2 regions of the Neptunomonas phycophila genome follow, and region 1 is predicted to be linked to the other one. Evidence: predicted binding sites of a transcription regulator. Region 1 holds the regulator's gene; the other holds the start of a gene.
The links. Region 1 encodes LexA, which represses DNA repair genes until DNA is damaged. Its sites were predicted from a motif close to TACTGTNTANNTANACAGTA; they were not measured.

Region 1 (4,308 bases):
TATCTGTGTTAGAATCCAATAAACACAGCTGGCTTGCCTTAATGTTATCTGCCTATCGAGGCTGTTGGAAGGCGGCAGATAAAACGGGCCCGTCGGCCAAAGCAAAAGCGGGTGCCGATTTATCACCTAGCTTATCGGAAATTCATATTGTTCAGATTAATCCGGATCATGCAGAAGACGCAGATATTCTGACAGAGTATCGCTCTTGGTTATCTGAGTTTAGGGCTTTACTGGAGCGGCTGCGAAGCGGTATGCAAGAATGGTAAGCGCTTAAATTGACAACATTGGAAAAAGTAAGGGGTGTTAGGTAGTTTGATGGATGAGATGGTGCTAGAAATTGTGCGTTTAGCGTCGGGTGAGTTTGTTATTCGTCGCTCGGGTGAAGAAGAGGCGTTAATGACGCTAAACTTATCACAAGTTGTACAAGATAATCTGTTAGAAAACACAGAAGAACTTGCAAGAAGAATGTTGGTTGCCGGTGCTCATATGATGTCCGACTTGGTGAATGATGAAGAGCCAGGTATCGATACTGATGACGTATCACCGGATGACATGATCCGCCCTTCAACGATTCACTAAAGCGTATTTGCCGTTTCTTATGGGGTATGCCGTGCCTATGCTATTAGTGCATCCCTCAATTAATAGCATGGCGGCGGCGAATCAAAATTCCATTACTTGCCCCTTGTCTGGCGCTTTTTTCTAGGCGCTGAAAGGCATCGTCAGAAATATCTCCGGCCCAGCTAATAACAGCATGGCATGTGCCAGTGCTGAGGGCTTTTTCAGCCAATTGCTGAACGCTATGGTTCTCGTCAGGGTAAAGTAGAATTACCTTTTTAAGATCAATTCCAGCATCTTGTAGCAACGATTTTGGCAAGTTTATAGGTGGAGCAATCCAAGCAAACCAGCGGTCTTCATGGCTTAGCTGCGCCAATAACGGCATTAGCATTGGCATATCTGCTAGATCACCGCTTTGTGTTACGATTTCAGTAATTTTCCCGAAATCACTGGGCTGTTGAGCTCGGGGTTTAAGCTTGGTGCGAATGCTACCTAACTCTTTTTGGGTGCTGATAATGCCGGTAACAGCTTTGTTATCAGGAATTAACATGTGCATTATGGCTCACTCCCTTGTCGTATGACGCCAACGCCTAACCCTTCGATGGAAAGCTCGCTCTCGCGTAAGTCGACCACGATAGGGTCAAACTCTTCGTTTTCAGCTATCAGTTCTACAATGTGTCCAGTGCGTTGGAATCGCTTAACGGTTACTTCGTCACCAATACGCGCTACTACAATTTGGCCGTTACGTGCTTCTGTACATTGGTGAACTGCCAGTAAATCGCCATCCATGATGCCGATGTTTTTCATACTCGTGCCGTGTACCCGCAGTAAGTAATTAGCCGGTGGGTGGAAAAAGTCAGCTGAAATTGTGCAGTGCTCTTCGATGTGCTCCTGGGCTAAAATAGGGCTGCCCGCGGCTACGCGGCCGATCAAGGGAAGACCTTCAGGCTCTGGTTGCTCAAGCTCTGGAAGACGAATACCGCGAGAGGTGCCAGGGATCATTTCTATAGCACCCTTACGGGCTAACGCTTTTAAGTGTTCCTCAGCCGCATTGGCTGATTTAAAACCTAGTGAGCGTGCTATATCGGCACGTGTAGGCGGATAACCGGTTGCATCGATATGATCGCGAATGCAGTCGAGTACTTCTGATTGACGCTTTGTGAGTTTCATATTTGTGCCCGTCATAATTAAGTGCCGATAGGTAAGATAGCCCGCAAATAGATGACTGTTTTTTTATACAGTGCATGTGATTATATACAGGCAAGGTCGGTTGTAAAGAGATTTTCTGTTTATATATCCAGTATCTTGATATTATCCCCGCGACATTGAAATCAGGATTTAAGTTTTGCTCAGCGACGCTCTAAAAAAGTCTATACAAGAGGCATATCGCCAGTTCCTCGGGTTGCATGACCTTAAGCCTCGTTATGGGCAAAAAATGATGATTGCGCAAATTGCGCGCACCTTAGGGAATATCGAAAGTAACGAAAAAGGTGAAAGAAGTAGCGATAACCATATTTGTTTGATCGAGGCGGGAACCGGCACGGGTAAGACAATGGCTTACTTGATTAGCGCTATTCCCATTGCTAAAGCGCAAGGCAAGTCCTTGGTTATATCTACAGCAACGGTCGCTTTACAAGAGCAGCTACTTCATAAAGATTTACCTGAAGCTTCGCGTTTAATGGCAGAACCTGTGCGTTACATCTTGGCGAAAGGTCGCGGGCGATACTTTTGTGTATCCCAGGCTGAAAAGTTGCTAGAAGGCCAAGGCGAGTTAGGCCAAATGGCACTTTATGAAGATGAAATTGCACAGCGAATGGAACCCGATGCCGTTGCTTACTACAGTGAGTTAATGGATCGCTTTGCCTCCGGTAGCTGGGATGGTGACCGCGATAGTCTTGCTGTCGAACTAGAAGAAGAGGTGTGGCAGCCACTCACGAGTGATCATACCCGCTGTACCAACCGTCGTTGTAGCAACTTTTCAGTATGCCCATTTTTTAAATCCAGAGATTCGTTAGATAAAGCGGATGTAGTCGTTGCCAATCACGATCTGGTACTGGCCGATTTGTCTCTCGGGGGCGGCGCTATCCTTCCCGATCCGGCGCAAACCATTTATGTGTTTGATGAGGCACACCATCTTTCTGCTAAAACAACCGGGCATTTTGCTTATAGTTTGCGGGTTCGCAGCACTGAGCGTTGGTTAAAAACCATGTCGCGGCAGTTAGAACATATGATTGATGAGTGCGATAGTCAGCCTGTTTTACAGCAATACATAGAACGAATGGAGCCGGCTAAAGCAGAAATGATTAGCTCGTTAGACCAGCTCCAAATGAGCTTACGCTTGATGTTGCTAGAAGGTGATGAACGACCAAAAGATCGCTTTCGTTTCCCCAAAGGAGTGTTGCCAGAATCCTTGACTGTACCAGCTGCTGGCATTGCTGCAGCGGCTGAAAAGTGGATGTTAAAAGCAGAGCAAATAGTTGATCTGTTAAAAGAGGCGTTAGATGGCGGTATTCCCGAAATTGATAAAGGGGTCGCTGAGCGCTGGTATCCACGCATGGGTCAAATGTGGGCGCGATCTCAATCTATTTTTTGGTTAGCACGTAGCTATGCGGTAGCTGATGTAGAAGGTATTGCGCCAACAGCACGCTGGATTAACTTGGTTGAGTCCACTGACGGGATTGATTTTGAGTGCCGTAGTAGTCCAGTAACAGCGGCCGATACCTTAGAAGAGCACCTGTGGAAGCCCGCGTACGGTGCGGTGTTAACATCCGCAACATTAACTGCTCTTGGACAGTTTACGCGATTAATAGATGACTTAGGGTTGCCGCCAACGGTGGCATGCGAACAACTGCCTAGTCCATTTAATTATGCGCAGGCTGCCTGCTTAAAAGTACCTAAAATGTTAGCTGATCCTGGGAAACCAGAAGATCATACGCAAGAAGTCAGTGCTTTTTTGAACGATTGTCTGCAAAAAGCTACTGCAACACTGGTATTATTCAGTTCTTGGCGACAAATGCTAACGATTCGAGATCAATTGGATGATAAAATCCGTGATCATGTGTTGATTCAAGGCGACTTGACCAAGAACGAGATTATCAAAACCCATAAGTCAGTGATTGATGAAGGCAAACCAAGCATTATCTTTGGATTAGCTTCCTTTGCTGAAGGGGTGGATTTACCTGGGGACTATCTAACCGAGGTGATTATTACAAAGCTGCCATTTGGGGTGCCGGATGATCCGGTTGATGCGACCATGGCAGAATGGATAGAACAGCGAGGCGGTAATGCATTTATGGAATGGACCGTCCCGGAGGCCTCAATACGCCTCACACAAGCCGCTGGTCGCCTGTTGCGTACAGAGCAAGACAGTGGCCACATAATTCTGCTGGATCGACGAGTTGTGACTCGCCGGTACGGACGACAACTGTTGGATGCATTACCACCATTCCGCCGAGAAATCGAATAAAGTGAGTATAATATTGGACGCTACAACAACAGCTAACGAATCTACGCCGAATGATGCAAACCCATCCGCTAAAACCGCTGAAAAGGGCAAGTCGCGTAAAAATGATAAGCGCAAAGCACCGTCGCGTGCTCGAAAATCTAAAAAAGAATCCAGCTGGTCACCGGCAGAATTTATCGTTGCTCAGGAAGAGGGTAAAAAGCGCTTTTTAGATTTTGATCTGCCTGATCAATTATTGCATGCCATTCAAGACATTGGGTTTGAGTACTGCACACCCATACAGGCTGAGA
Region 2 (4,308 bases), 230 kb from region 1:
AAACGGCATTTTGAGAAAAAATCAACGGGGCTCCGTCAGGGTCCAACAAAATAGCACCTACCCCATAATCACCATTTTTTAGCGCCGAAAAAGCCAACTGGCAGCATTGAAGCCCTACAGCATCATCTCTGAACTCAGGGTCAGGTTTGTAGGCAGAAAGGCGCTCTTCGATGTGTGAAAAATCCATATTACTTCCTTGTTTTGCCTATGCCAGGCTTACCAGAGCGACAGCTGTTGCTGCAAATCCGTGCTCTGCTTAGTTAACCGGTACCCAATGCCCAATAAACGCACAGGTTTTTGTGAACGATGCCAAGCCTGAACTAATAAAGGCGAAAATAAGGCCTCGTCTTCATAGGTGACTTGTTGTTCGATGGTGGTTTGCGTGAAGTCATGAAACTTTACCTTAACAAAACACCCTGCCACGGCAGCTTCAGAGCGATATTTGCTGTAGCGCTGCTGTAGTTCACCGCATAATAGGGGTATTTTGGCACAACATTCGTCCAAGGTCATCAAATCCTCAGCAAAGGTGTGCTCAACGCTAATGGATTTTCGCTCTCGTTCATTTGTTACCGGCCTATGATCAATGCCTCGGCTTAAATGATATAGACGCTCACCGAATTGCCCAAAATGCTCTCTTAGCTCATGAAGTGGTATTCCTTTTACATCATCGCAAGTAAATATGGACATAGCGTGTAAGCGCTCAGCTGTCTTCTTTCCCACGCCATGCAATTTATTGACCGGTAAAGTAGCTAAAAACGCCTCCACATCATTAGGGGCTATTACACATAAACCATTAGGCTTATTCCAATCACTGGCTATTTTTGCCAGAAACTTATTGGGGGCGACTCCGGCTGAAATTGTGATGCCTGTTTTTTCAGCGACTTGGGCCCGCAACCATTGCGCAATTCGAGTCCCGCTACCCGAGAACAAATTACAAGCTGATACATCCAAATAAGCTTCATCCAACGACAAAGGCTCTATAAGATCGGTCACTTCTTGATAAATAGACATAATTTGGGCTGATACTTCCCGGTACTTAGCCATATGCCCGGGGATCACTTTTAGATCAGGACACAATCGCAAAGCCGTCTTTGTTGGCATTGCAGAGCGCACACCAAACCCTCGAGCGATATAGTTACACGTTGCTATAACGCCACGGCGATCGGAATGCCCCCCTACCGCTAAAGGGATATCCCGGTAATCTGGATTATCGCGCATCTCAACCGCTGCAAAAAAACAGTCACAATCGCAATGAATTATCTTTCTCATCAAGCCCACCAACCACTGGATATAAAAACAGTACCATTAAGTAAATAGTTTCTCAATCGCCGACTAGGCGTCACCTAACTGTCATCTTTATGTCAGCACATCGTCATATACTTGCCATAATCTTCTCGACCATGTTGTTAAGCTACAGGGTCCTCCGATGATCAATGTTGAACAGGTGCTCACATCTAAGTTTCCTTCTTTTACGAATAAACCGGCGCCTTTACGTAACTCCACGCTTTTTTGCTTACGCAAATTGATTCATGAAGACGAAATCAATCGTTTTCTACGCGAACACGAGGAAAAAACAGGGTTTGAATTTGTTGATTGCGTTCTTGATTACTTTAACTTTGGATACACGCTCAGCAATAAGGATCGACTCAACATCCCATCAACCGGACGCGTTGTCATCGTTGCAAACCACCCTCTTGGAGCCTTAGATGGTTTAGCTTTATTAAAAATGGTGGGAGAAGTCAGGCGTGATGTACGTATTGTTGCTAACGATGTATTAAGCCATTTTGATCAGCTCAACTCATTGTTTTTACCAGTCGACAACCTCGGTAAAAGCACTATGAAGCGAGACATTGCTCGTATAGTCAACTCACTACGAAACGAAGAAGCTATCATAGTCTTCCCCGCTGGCGAAGTATCGCGAGCAGGAGTAACAGGCATTAAAGACGGCAAATGGAATAGTGGCTTTTTACGCTTTGCTAAAAAGGCCAACGCACCCATTCTGCCTGTTTACGTGGGTGGCAAAAACTCTCCCTTGTTTTATGGTATTTCCTATCTAAACAAATCAATGTCAGCACTACTGCTGGCTCATGAAATGTTTAACAAACAATCGGTAACTCTACCTATCAGAATCGGCGAGCCTATTCCCAGCAGCCAAATAGATAGCATTCCTCTTTCATTTAACGAGAAAGCCAAGTTACTGCGCAAGCATTTATACCGAATCGCAAAGCGCAAAAGTCCGCTATTCGTTACAGAAAAAACGATCGCACATCCGCAAGACAGGCAAGCGCTAAAACAAGAGCTAAAATCCGCCGAGCTCTTAGGCGAAACATCCGATGGGAAAAAGATCTTTCTTTTTGACCATCAACCCGATTCAGCTGTCATGCAAGAAATAGGGCGTTTACGTGAAGTCTCATTTCGCTGCGTTGGTGAAGGTACCGGACGTAATAAGGACCTTGATAAATATGATCACTATTATCGCCACCTTATCTTATGGGATGAAGATGACTTAGAAATAGCAGGGGCTTACCGTCTAGCCGAAGCTCACAAGCTTGTCTTTGATAAAAGCAGCCCACTCTATAGCGCTAGCCTATTTCAATACTCTGATGCCATGCTCCCCTATTACGAGCAAGGGATAGAATTAGGAAGAAGCTTTGTTCAGCCTAAGTATTGGGGGAAACGTAGCCTAGAGTACTTATGGTACGGTATCGGCGCTTATCTCAAGAAAAACCCCGATGTTCGATACATGTTCGGCCCTGTTAGCCTTAGCAATAGTTACCCTAAGTCGGCTAAAGATTTACTAGTCTGGTTTTATCAACATTATTTTGATGATACCGAGCTACTGGCTAAAGCTAATTCCCCCTACCGAATCAGCGCAGAGGTAGCCGATAATATCTTCACATTGTTTGATGGTAATGATTATAAAGCTGACTTCAAACGCTTACGTGAGCAACTTGATTATTTGGGTGCTTCCGTCCCCACATTGTTTAAGCAGTATAGCGAACTGTGTGAAACCGGCGGCGTGCGTTTTTTAGACTTTGGAGTAGACGCCAGCTTTAATTACTGTGTCGATGGGTTAGTCTTGGTAGATATGCACTATTTAAAACCAAAAAAACGAGCTAAGTACATGCAAGAGAATCGCACACCAAAAACCAGCAGTCTTGAGTTATTACAAGCATCCTCTGAGTAATCCAGCAGAGAGCACTTACAAGCCAATTACCATTTACCCAACCAGCGCCCTTGTGACAGACACACGGGCGCTTTCTTTCGACTGCTTAGCGCGTTACTCTTAATCCTTCCTATGATTTAGAAAACGACTATGACCCCATTTGTAATTGTTATTTTATGCGCTCTTCTGATTTACAGCCTGTTTTGGCTAAAGCGCCAACCGGCAGCACAACGACCAAGAGCCACGTTAAAACTACTGTTTATCATTGCGGTGGTTCTCATCGTTATATTAACGATAACGGGCCGACTTCATTGGTTTGGAGCCGCCTTATTAACGGCTCTTATTTTTGTTAAAAAATATAGCTTTCTTCTTTTACGTGTTTTTCCATTTTTACGCACTCTATTGCGAGGAAAAACAAAGAAAACAGCTCAACAGCCCAATAATGGAAGCCTTTCTCGTCAAGAAGCGCTTGATATCTTAGGCGTACCTGAAGAGGCAAGCCACGCAGAGATTATTGCTGCGCATAAGCGCTTAATGCAAAAACTTCACCCAGACCAAGGCGGAAGTAATTTTTTAGCCAGTCAGATAAACCAAGCACGAGATACACTGCTTAAGGAATAACGTTACTCAGATCGTTCCAGCGCTAATGAGGCATTACCAAAGATCTCACTATAGCCATACGGCACAAGAGCCCCTTTAGCGCTACGCTGCATAACAAGTATTGTTTGTTGAGCTAGCCCATTAACAGAGACGAAGTTCAACTCTAAACGGCCACTTTTATTCAACTGCCAATTACCTTCTAAAATACTCAAAGGTTGTCCATTGCGGTAATCAACCAATAGTTTTGCTTGATGACCCGCTAATAAGTCCAACACAACAAATGATTCATCAGGAGCTAGGTCATTACTGTAACGCCCCGGAAGCGACCTACTCATTAAGTCTCCCTCGCGCGCGCAGCCTTTGAGCACTTTACCATCGAGGTTAACTTCAGCTACCAAGGGATACCACGCCCCTACCGCATCACGACAAGTTTGGCGCCTAAACTGCATTTCGAGATCATGAGTGCGTCCTTTAATACCTGTAATACTCGACTGCCAAGTAAAAGGTAAGCTGGGAGATTCTGAAATAGGGAAGGTCATTGA

Region 2: a site for LexA is predicted at 1,283-1,302, ahead of dinB (DNA polymerase IV). Genes of this name have one in related genera too.

What each region holds. Positions count from the first base shown of each region.
Region 1 covers NZ_MRCI01000001.1:1,309,307-1,313,614, forward strand. The annotation lists gene BS617_RS05940 (DUF6586 family protein) at 1-266, shown strand, start outside; gene BS617_RS05945 (hypothetical protein) at 316-579, shown strand; gene BS617_RS05950 (cell division inhibitor SulA) at 635-1,111, opposite strand; gene lexA (transcriptional repressor LexA) at 1,111-1,725, opposite strand; gene dinG (ATP-dependent DNA helicase DinG) at 1,901-4,021, shown strand; gene rhlB (ATP-dependent RNA helicase RhlB) at 4,035-4,308, shown strand, end outside.
Region 2 covers NZ_MRCI01000001.1:1,078,645-1,082,952, reverse strand. The annotation lists gene BS617_RS04920 (cytidine/deoxycytidylate deaminase family protein) at 1-187, opposite strand, end outside; gene dinB (DNA polymerase IV) at 217-1,269, opposite strand; gene olsF (bifunctional ornithine lipid synthase OlsF) at 1,427-3,187, shown strand; gene BS617_RS04905 (DnaJ domain-containing protein) at 3,317-3,787, shown strand; gene BS617_RS04900 (hypothetical protein) at 3,790-4,308, opposite strand, start outside.